3 regions of the Mesorhizobium sp. WSM4807 genome follow, and region 1 is predicted to be linked to each of the others. Evidence: riboswitches for the same ligand, from Rfam matches in the RefSeq annotation. Region 1 holds a riboswitch; each other region holds the start of a gene.

Region 1 (3,272 bases):
GTCGCGGGCGCCTTCGACGATGAGCCCGGCGAACGCTCCGCCGACCAGCAGCGCAACAGCGGCAAGCGCGATGGTGCCCGCGGTGACGCGGGGATCGGCAGGATATCCGGTATGCATGCCGCCTTGCCTAGTTCAACGATCGTCGAAGCAGAAAATATGGTTGAGGTCGAGTTCCCGCCCACCCCCCTCTGTGCTGCCGGACATCCCCCTCAAGTAGGGAGATTGGCAGCTTCACCCTCGCCTCGATTGGCGAAAGCGGAAGTGACATCGATCTCCCCCCTTGCGGGGGAGATGGCCGGCAGGACAGAGGGGGGTGGCGTGGAGCGAACACCATGCAGAAATCTAAGTCCTATTTGCTCATCACCGACAGCCATTCGTCGACCCAGGCCTTGCGGTTGGCGGCGACCACTTCCGGGCTGAAAAGCAAAGTCTTGGTCGGCTTGACGAGCTTGTCGAAAGCCGGATTGAGCGGCTTGTCGGTCTTGCCGGCCGGGAACATCCAGTTGGTCTCGGGGATGACATCCTGGAATTTCGGTCCGGTCATGAAAGTCAGGAACTGTTTCGCCAATGGGTTCTTCGCGCCTGACGTGGTGATGCCGGCAACCTCGATTTGCAGATACGCGCCCTCCTCGAAGGACGCCGCCTGATAGCGTTCGGTGTTTTCGGCGACCATATGATAGGCCGGCGACGTGGTATAGGACAGCACCATCGGCGCCTCACCCTTGGTGAACAGGCCATAGGCCTCGCTCCAGCCCGGCGTCACGGTGAGCACCTTTGCCCTAAGCCTGGCCCAGGCTTCCGGCGCCTTGTCACCATAAACCGACCTCACCCACAACAACAAGCCGAGACCGGGCGTCGAGGTGCGCGGATCCTGGATGACGATCTTCTCATCGGCATTGCCCTCGACCAATTCCTTCAGGCTCTTCGGCGGCGTCTTCAGCTTTTCGGTGTCGTAGACGACGGCGAAATAGCCATAGTCGAACGGCACGAAAACATCGTCGCTCCAGCCGCCCGGCACATTGACATCGATGGCGGCACCATGCGGCGAAAACAGGCCGGTGGCCTTGGCTTCCGCAGTCAGATTGGTGTCGAGGCCGAGCACGATGTCGGCCTTGGTCGCGGCCCCTTCCAGCTTGACGCGGTTGAGCAGGGCGACGCCGTCGGCGACCGCGACGAATTCGAGAGTACAGCCGCATTCGGCCTCGAAGGCCTTCTTCACCGCGGGGCCTGGACCCCAGTCGGCGGTGAAGCTCTCATAGGTATAGACCGTGAGTTTTTCCTGCGCGGATGCCGGCCCGATGCCGGCGGGAACAGTCACCGCAAGCAGCACTGCCGAAACTAGAGTGTATAAAAACGTGCGCATCGGCGCCTCCTTCGTTCGCGTTGAAAGGAATTGAGGCGTCGGGCTGTCCGAAACGTCTAATCCCTCCGCCGGTACAAACCGGATCAGGTTCAGCGGGTTGGCATGGTCGCCTCTCAGCTGGTTCGCGAAGATCGCGTCCAGCACCCCGTTAGAGCGTTTCGACACATAGGCCCGGCCCAGTTGCGGCGCAAGCGGAAGTTTGCCAGGCATCTGGAACGCGGCCTTCCGTTTGGCAAGCAGGGCTGGTAAGGGCCACGCATATGAGCAAATTCACCATCCTGCTTGGCGGCGATCTAATCCGCACGCCGCTGCTCGACCGCCAGGTCGAAGGCTCCCGTGTCATCGCCGCCGACGCCGGCATGAGCCATGCCCGGACGCTGAACCTGACGCCGGAACTCTGGGTCGGCGACTTCGATTCGGTGCCGGCGGACTTGCCGGACGAGCTGGCCGCCGTGCCCCGCCAGGTGTTTCCGGCAGAAAAGGACAAGACCGACGGCGAACTGGCTATCGCCGCCGCGCTCGAACGCGGCGCGACCAGTCTCGTGCTCGCCGGCGCGTTCGGCGGCAAGCGCACCGACCACGCCTTCCTGCACCTGGCGCTCAGTGTCCGACTGGCCGAGGCAGGGACGGAGGTGCTTTTGACCAGCGGCGCACAGGAAGGCACTCCCTTGCTTCGCGGAAAGGCCGGCTTCGACTACGCCGATGGCACGCTGTTTTCGATTCTCGGCTTTTCCGACCTTACCGGCCTGACCGTGACCGGCGCCAAATGGCCGCTGAACCATATCGAGATGGCGTTCGGTTCGTCGCTGACCATTTCCAACGAGGTCAAGGGCCGGCTGGAAATTGCGCTGGGCAGTGGCCGCGCGCTGTTGCTCGCCCACCCATTCCCCTTACCTGGAAGCTGACATGGCGCCGCCACTTCTCAATCTCGACGGCATAAGACTGACCTTCGGTGGCACGCCGCTGCTCGACGGGGCGGAACTGACGGCGTCGGCGGGCGACAAGATCGCTTTGGTCGGCCGCAACGGCTCGGGCAAGTCGACGTTGCTCAAGATCGCTGCGGGATTGATAGAGCCGCAGGACGGCGAGGTGTTCCGCCAGCCCTCGGCGACAGTGCGCTACCTGCCGCAAATGCCCGACTTGGATGGTTTCGCCAGCGTCCGCGCCTATGTCGAGGCGGGGCTCGGACCCGCCGACGATCCCTACCGCGCCACCTATCTGATGGAGCATCTCGGCCTGTCCGGCGACGAGCGGCCGAACGATCTCTCCGGCGGCGAGGCGCGCCGTGCCGCCCTTGCCCGCGTCATGGCGCCGGAGCCCGACATTCTCCTCCTCGATGAGCCGACCAACCATCTCGACCTGTCGGTCATCGAATGGCTGGAGGAGGAGCTCGCCCGCACCTCTTCGGCGCTGATCGTCATCTCGCACGACCGCCGCTTCCTCGAGCGCGTGTCGCGCGCCACCGTCTGGCTCGATCGCGGCCAGACCCGCACGCTGGACAAGGGCTTTGGCCATTTCGAGGAATGGCGCGACACCGTTCTGGAAGAAGAAGAACGCGAGCAGCACAAGCTTGGCCGCCAGATCGTGCGCGAGGAGCACTGGCTGCGCTACGGCGTGACTGCAAGGCGCAAGCGCAACATGCGCCGGCTCGGCGAACTGCAGACCATGCGCCAGCGCTTTCGTGGCCATCGCGGCGCCGAGGGTGCGGCGACCATGGTGGCCAGCGACGCCGCCGAATCCGGCAAGCTGGTGATCGAGGCCAAGACCATCGAGAAGAGCTTTGGCGACCTCTCTGTGGTCAAGGGCTTCTCGACCCGCATCCAGCGCGGCGACCGCGTCGGCCTGGTCGGCCCGAACGGTGCCGGCAAGACGACACTGCTGAAGATGCTGACCGGCGAATTGAAGCCGG
Region 2 (3,272 bases), on a different contig from region 1:
GACCGGCCTGCCCAACAACCACACTTCCTTCGACCTGCCGATTGCCAATGTGCTGCATACGGCGACGCCGCACCATTGGCGCGATGGGTTGCCAAATGAAAGCGAAGAGCAGTTTTCGAGCCGGCTTGCCGACGACTTGGAAAAGCTGATCCTGGCCGAAGGACCGGAAACCATCGCCGCCTTCTTCGGCGAACCGATCATGGGCGCCGGCGGCGTCATCGTGCCGCCGGCCGGCTATTGGGAGAAGATCCAGGCGGTCCTGTCGAAATACGACATCCTGCTCGTCGCCGACGAGGTGATCTGCGGTTTTGGCCGAACCGGCGAGATGTTCGGCTCGCAGACCTTCGGCATCAGGCCTGATATCATGGTGCTGTCGAAGCAGATTTCTTCGTCCTACCTGCCGATCTCGGCCTTGCTGATCAACGAAAAGGTTTTCGAGCCGATTGCCGACGAAAGCAATCGCATCGGCACCTTCGGCCACGGCTTCACCGGCGGCGGCCATCCCGTTGCGGCGGCGGTCGCGTTCGAGAACCTGAAGCTGATCGAGGAGCGCGACCTTGTCGGCAATGCGCGCAGGGTCGGCGCGCATATGCAGAAGCGGCTGCGCAAGCTCGCTACGCACCCGCTTGTCGGCGAGGTGCGCGGAGTCGGCCTGATCGCGGCGGTCGAACTGGTCGGCGACAAGGCGAACAAGACGCCGTGGGAGACGGTCGGCGCGCTGGGCGGGCTCGTCAACGGTTTCATGCAGCAGAACGGCGTGATATCCCGCAACATGGCCGACGCGCTGGCTTTCTGTCCGCCGCTGATCATCACCGAGCCACAGGTCGATGAGATGATCGACGCGTTCGAAAGATCGCTTGAAGCCGCGGTCAAGCAGATCCCGCAATTGGCGCGCGCGTAACGGCATGATCTCGAGCGACGCAATCGGCGTTATAAGAAAACTGCGAAAAACTTATAACGCCGCAGGAGAGGATCAGGAATCCTTGTTGCAGTCGTGCAGCCAAATCAGAATGGTTTTGCAGATAAACAAAGCCATCACGAAAAACGCCTCGTGAAAGCCGCCGCGTATTGAGCGTTGAAAGCCAGGTACGCTTTGAGCCTTGCTGCGGCATCCAATCTTCCGCCGGGGGAGATCGGCAGCTTTGCCGGCGGCGCCACGATCGGCAATTGCCCCCGGATCGTACTTGAACATCCACCGCGCCGGTGCTACGTCCACCCAATCGACAGGGGCGCTCCGTATTGCCGGGGCTGAGATGGAAGGTGCCAAGCCTTCGGTCCCTCAAGCTGATCTGGGTAATGCCAGCGGAGCGAGGCGACGATGTTTTCAGGTGCACAGATTTCCCTGTATCCGATGTGCGACGATTTCGTCGGCGTCATCCTCAAAGCACTTTCGGCGATGGATTCCTATCGGCCGAATTTCCGCATCGAGACCGACGACATCTCGACGCTGATCGTCGGCCCGCCGGAACAGCTTTTCCCGGCCATGCGCGATCTGTTCGCCTCGGCGGCGGCAAGTGGCGTGCACTGCGTGTTGTCGGCGACGGTGTCGCGCGGCTGCCCCGGCGAGCCCGACGATCCGATCTGCACACCGATTTCCGGCAGCAGTCACGAGCTCTCCCTGGCCGAGCGCATCGGCGCGGCGCGGTCGTATGTTGACGGTGCGAAAAAGCTCGGCCAAGAGGTCGCCGCGCAGTTCTCGCTCTATCCGCTCGGCGAGGGCCATCACATGGACGAGATCTACGGCTGCATCGACTTTCTCAAGACTTCGGGCGTCTTCGACAGGTCGAAGAATTTCTGCACCAAGCTTAGAGGCGATGCCGGACCGGTGTTCGCGACGCTATCGGAAGCCTTCCTTCGCTTCGGCGCGCCGCAAGGCCATGTCGCGCTCGATTTTACCGTGTCGGCGAACAGCCCGAGCCCTTGTTAGGGCGTGCCGATATTCATCCGGCCTGCGAACGGCGGTCTCCTGCGCTTCCGGTACTCACGTATCCAAAAGTACGCTCCGTTCCGGTTCTCGGACCCCACCATTCTCGGCTCGGCGACGACCTCGATCGGCCGGCCCTGATCGCCGCATTCACGGCGGCCTTGTGCAGTGCCGAGCGCCGTTGATATGCTCGCTCATTCAGTCAGCGGGGAAGGATGTTCGATATCTCGCGTCGTGACCTGCCGATCACGTTTGTCGACGCGGCCTGCGCTCAACAGGCCGTCGCTCAACCTTTCCGAAAATACAAGGTTGGCGACATTGAAGTCTTCTCTCTGATTGATGGCATGCGTGACGTTCCGCTGCGGGAGGGTATGGTCAGGAATGTCAGCGTCGAACAGGTCAAGGCGGCGTTGCGTGGTGCCGGTTTTCCCGACAATCAGGCGCCCCTGCGGTTTATCGTCATGGCCGTCAAGCTGCGCGATCAAGTGGTCCTGATCGACTCGGGCACGGGCGGTCATCCGATTTATGGTGAAGGGAACGGCCGGCTATTCGAGAGCATGGCCGCGGCGGGCCTTGACCCCAAGGCAGTCAAGACGATCCTGATCTCCCATCTGCACGGCGACCACATTTATGGTCTCATGAACAATGAGAGCAATGCCCAGGTCTTCCCGGATGCCGACATCGTGGTGCCCGCCGCGGAATTGAAATGGTGGACGCGCCCGGGGGTCGAGTCGATCGATCTCGGACCGACGCGCAAGGGCCTCGCCCAGCGCATTCAGGCCACCGTGGCGACGTGGAAAAACGTCAGGACCTTTGAGGGAGAACCGGAACTCCTGCCCGGCGTGCACGCCGTTCAGGCGCCGGGTCATAGCCCGGGAATGGTCGCGCATCTGGTCACATCGGGCGGCAAACAGTTCCTGATCAGCGCTGACGTGGTCAATCTTGCGCCCCACATTTCAACAAATCCCGAGTGGCAGCTTGCTATCGACCAGGATCCGCAAATGGCCGTCGAAACGCGAAAGAAGATCTTCGATCGCGCGGTCGCCGACAAGATCACCATTTCGGGTACTCACTGGTTGATGCCGAACGTCGGCACGCTGTCCAAGGATGGCAACAGCTACGTATTCGCAGCCGAGGGGTGATATCCCTGCCACACTACCCGTTGCCAACTAGACGACGACGGCTGCCCGTAGCGGACGAACCGGTCGGCGTCTGAGCCAGCTTTTGGCCCATCATGTCGATCGCAGAACTAAGCGAGAGCAATAATCTTGGCTGTCAACGGGTTGCAGCGAGGTCCGAGACAGCATCAGGCACGACAACTAACTTGCCGACAAAATCCTTGGCGATG
Region 3 (3,272 bases), on a different contig from region 1:
ACATAGAGATCCCCACCTTCGCGGTATTTCGCCGCCATCGCTGCCATGCCCTCTTTCTGTGCCTCGGCGCGGATGTCGTGAGAAATTCGCATGGAGCAGAATTTCGGGCCGCACATCGAGCAGAAATGCGCCAGCTTGTGCGCCTCCTTGGGCAGGGTCTGGTCGTGGAAGGAGCGCGCCGTTTCGGGATCGAGCGACAGGTTGAATTGGTCTTCCCAGCGGAACTCGAAACGCGCGCGGGAGAGGGCATCATCCCTGACTTTCGCCGCTGGATGCCCCTTCGCCAGGTCGGCGGCATGGGCAGCTATCTTGTAGGTGATCACGCCAATCTTGACATCGTTGCGATCTGGAAGGCCGAGATGCTCCTTCGGCGTGACATAGCAGAGCATGGCGGTGCCGAACCAGCCGATCATCGCCGCCCCGATGCCAGAGGTGATGTGGTCGTAGCCCGGCGCGATGTCGGTGGTCAGCGGGCCAAGTGTATAGAACGGCGCCTCGCCACAGACGGCGAGCTGCTTGTCCATGTTCTCCTTGATCTTGTGCATCGGCACGTGGCCGGGCCCCTCGATCATTACCTGGCAATCCTTCGCCCAGGCGATCTTCGTCAGCTCGCCCAGCGTTTCCAGTTCGGCGAATTGCGCAGCATCATTGGCGTCGGCGATAGAACCGGGTCGAAGGCCGTCGCCGAGCGAGAACGACACGTCATAGGCGCGGCAGATGTCGCAGATTTCGGCGAAATGCTCGTAAAGGAAGCTTTCCCGGTGATGGTGCAGGCACCATTTGGCCATGATCGAGCCACCGCGCGAGACTATGCCCGTGACCCGGTCGACGGTCAGTGGGATGTAGTGCAGCCGCACGCCGGCGTGGATGGTGAAATAGTCGACGCCCTGCTCGGCCTGTTCGATCAGCGTGTCGCGGTACACCTCCCAGGTCAGGTCCTCGGCGATGCCGCCGACCTTCTCAAGCGCCTGGTAAAGCGGCACCGTGCCGATCGGCACCGGCGCGTTGCGCACGACCCAGTCCCGGATGTTATGGATGTTGCGGCCGGTTGACAGGTCCATCACCGTGTCGGCGCCCCAGCGGATCGCCCACACCATTTTTTCGACCTCTTCGGCCATGGAGGAGGTGACCGCCGAGTTGCCGATATTGGCGTTGATTTTTACCAGGAAATTGCGGCCGATGATCATCGGCTCGCTCTCGGGATGATTGATGTTGGCGGGAATGATCGCCCGCCCGCGCGCCACCTCCTCGCGCACGAACTCCGGTGTGACGAAATCGGGGATCGCCGCGCCGAAGGCTTCGCCGTCGCGGTCGAGCTTGCCGCGCAGGATCTCGCGACCAAGGTTTTCGCGGATGGCCACGAACTCCATTTCTGGCGTGATGATGCCGGCGCGCGCATAGGCAAGCTGGGTCACCGCCTTGCCCTGCTTGGCCCTGAGCGGCCGGTTGCGAATGGGAAATTCCGGCGTCAGGCGCTCGCCAGCGGCGAACCCGTTGTCCTCCGGTCGGATATGGCGCCCGTCATAGGCTTCGACATCGTCGCGCGCCTTAATCCATTCGTGGCGAAGCCGGGCGAGGCCCTTTTCGATGCAGGTTTCGACAGTCGGGTCTGTATAGGGTCCCGACGGATCGTAGACGGTGACGGGCGGTTCGCCCGCCGTCGGATGGACGGCGATTTCGCGCATCGGCACCCTGATCTGCGGGTGGATGGCACCGGGCTTGTGGATTTTCCGCGAGGCGGGCAGTGGTCCCGTCGACACGGCGGGGGTGAGGGCATTCATCTTGAGGCTCCTTTGCGCATGCATTGGAGACCCAGTTCTGTGCCGGAAGGATGAAAAGACGCTTTGGTTGACCTGCCGAAACAGGACCTCGGGCGTGAACTCCCGCAAAGCGCTTGCACCGTCCCTACGCCAGTATGAACTGGATCAGGTTCAACGGGTCACTGCGCCGCGAAAGCCAACAGTATCTCAGCCCCTTGCCGGGACTCCCCTGGTGAATGCCTCAGGTTGAACGGGCCGATGCTATCTTGTCAAGCGCATTTGGCCCGCGGCGAGCCCGCGGCGGTGATCGGCGGCCGGTCAAACCCGAGGGACGCTCGCGCATGTCTCGGCGACAAATCACGCTCCGGAAACCAAGGGGCTGATCAAGGGGGACCGCCATACTGTCGGCCTAAAGATCAATCCTTACGATGACCACACCTTCAAATCGGCGCCAAAGGTATGCGCGTAGATCGCCTCGATCCGCCCTGCCTTGTCATTGGTCAGCGCGGCGAATTCCTTTTCGCGGGCGCGGCTCGACAGGTGACCACCGATGAGCCGCTCAAGGATCGATAAATCTGTTGCCGGAATTGATCGTAGCGCTGCAGAAAAGCGGCTCCCCCTGGAAAGCCCCGTTCGATCCTTCGCTGAACGAGGCATAGAGGAATTCGGCGTGCGAGTTGCTTCGAAGAATGGGTAGAAATCCCCGGTGTCATTCAGCACCCGAACGTTGAATTGCGGCGTCGGTCACCCATTCGACCAATGGCAGTAGGCGCTGCGAATAGCTTAGAGCACGCGCCTGTACTCGACGATCTGTCCAGTATCGCGGCCGAGACAGGGAACACCACTCCCGGCGGGTTGAAGCGGCGCATGGCAAGCACGTGGTGGATCAGGTTGCAGTGAATGCGGCCGTTACCGTCCCCGAAAAAAGATGGATGTAGACAAGGCCGAAGGCGAGGATCGCGGCGGCGATGACAGCGTCAACTTTTTTGCGATGGGCCTTGATCGAGCGCAACTCCAGAAACAACTTTCCTAGATTTGAGGCGTTGCAAGGCAAAACACTGACGGCGCTAATCGTCGACCAAGCTGATCCGAGCAGGTGACGCCATGGTCAGCCAGCGCTCTAGCCGACCTTAAGGTCGTGTCCCACCGCGTGGTGTAGGTCGGCGGTAGCGAAGCCGCTCGCGAGCGCGCCCTCAACAGCGCTGTAGCGAGCGAGCGGCGTAGCGGCGGTCATCGATGTTCTTCGGTAGGGTTGGGTAGCTGACACAACCTGATTCGAAGGAACCACCGATGACCAAGCCCCAAACCTTTTCCGACCGGCTCCGTTCCAAAAAAGGGGGCGGCATTGCTGCCTCCCTTTGAGATTGGTGAGAGGCGCAGACCTTAGAAACCCGTACCACCCATGCCGCCGCCGCGATGCAGCCCTGAAAGTGTCGAGCGAATCGATGGTGTTCGGAAGCTCGACCCACAGGATGAATCCACCCTGCGGATCGGTAACCTTTGTGCCTTCCG

Evidence for each region. Region 1 has a riboswitch for thiamine pyrophosphate ahead of thiB (thiamine ABC transporter substrate binding subunit). Riboswitches for the same ligand answer to the same signal wherever they lie in the genome.
Region 2: linked by a shared signal. The riboswitch ahead of AC0L3N_RS11965 (YkoF family thiamine/hydroxymethylpyrimidine-binding protein) and the one ahead of thiB (thiamine ABC transporter substrate binding subunit) in region 1 are both predicted to bind thiamine pyrophosphate.
Region 3: linked by a shared signal. The riboswitch ahead of thiC (phosphomethylpyrimidine synthase ThiC) and the one ahead of thiB (thiamine ABC transporter substrate binding subunit) in region 1 are both predicted to bind thiamine pyrophosphate.

What each region holds. Positions count from the first base shown of each region.
Region 1 is NZ_JBVVQY010000005.1:309,847-313,118, forward strand. Features, by position in the region: gene thiP (thiamine/thiamine pyrophosphate ABC transporter permease) at 1-117, opposite strand, end outside; gene thiB (thiamine ABC transporter substrate binding subunit) at 350-1,363, opposite strand; TPP riboswitch at 1,407-1,521, opposite strand; gene AC0L3N_RS09395 (thiamine diphosphokinase) at 1,624-2,268, shown strand; gene AC0L3N_RS09400 (ABC-F family ATP-binding cassette domain-containing protein) at 2,270-3,272, shown strand, end outside.
Region 2 is NZ_JBVVQY010000007.1:201,876-205,147, forward strand. Features, by position in the region: gene AC0L3N_RS11955 (aspartate aminotransferase family protein) at 1-901, shown strand, start outside; gene AC0L3N_RS11960 (hypothetical protein) at 974-1,192, opposite strand; TPP riboswitch at 1,216-1,328, shown strand; gene AC0L3N_RS11965 (YkoF family thiamine/hydroxymethylpyrimidine-binding protein) at 1,319-1,927, shown strand; gene AC0L3N_RS11970 (MBL fold metallo-hydrolase) at 2,140-3,066, shown strand; gene AC0L3N_RS11975 (alcohol dehydrogenase family protein) at 3,200-3,272, opposite strand, start outside.
Region 3 is NZ_JBVVQY010000008.1:123,925-127,196, reverse strand. Features, by position in the region: gene thiC (phosphomethylpyrimidine synthase ThiC) at 1-1,781, opposite strand, end outside; TPP riboswitch at 1,885-2,001, opposite strand; gene AC0L3N_RS12990 (hypothetical protein) at 2,184-2,480, opposite strand.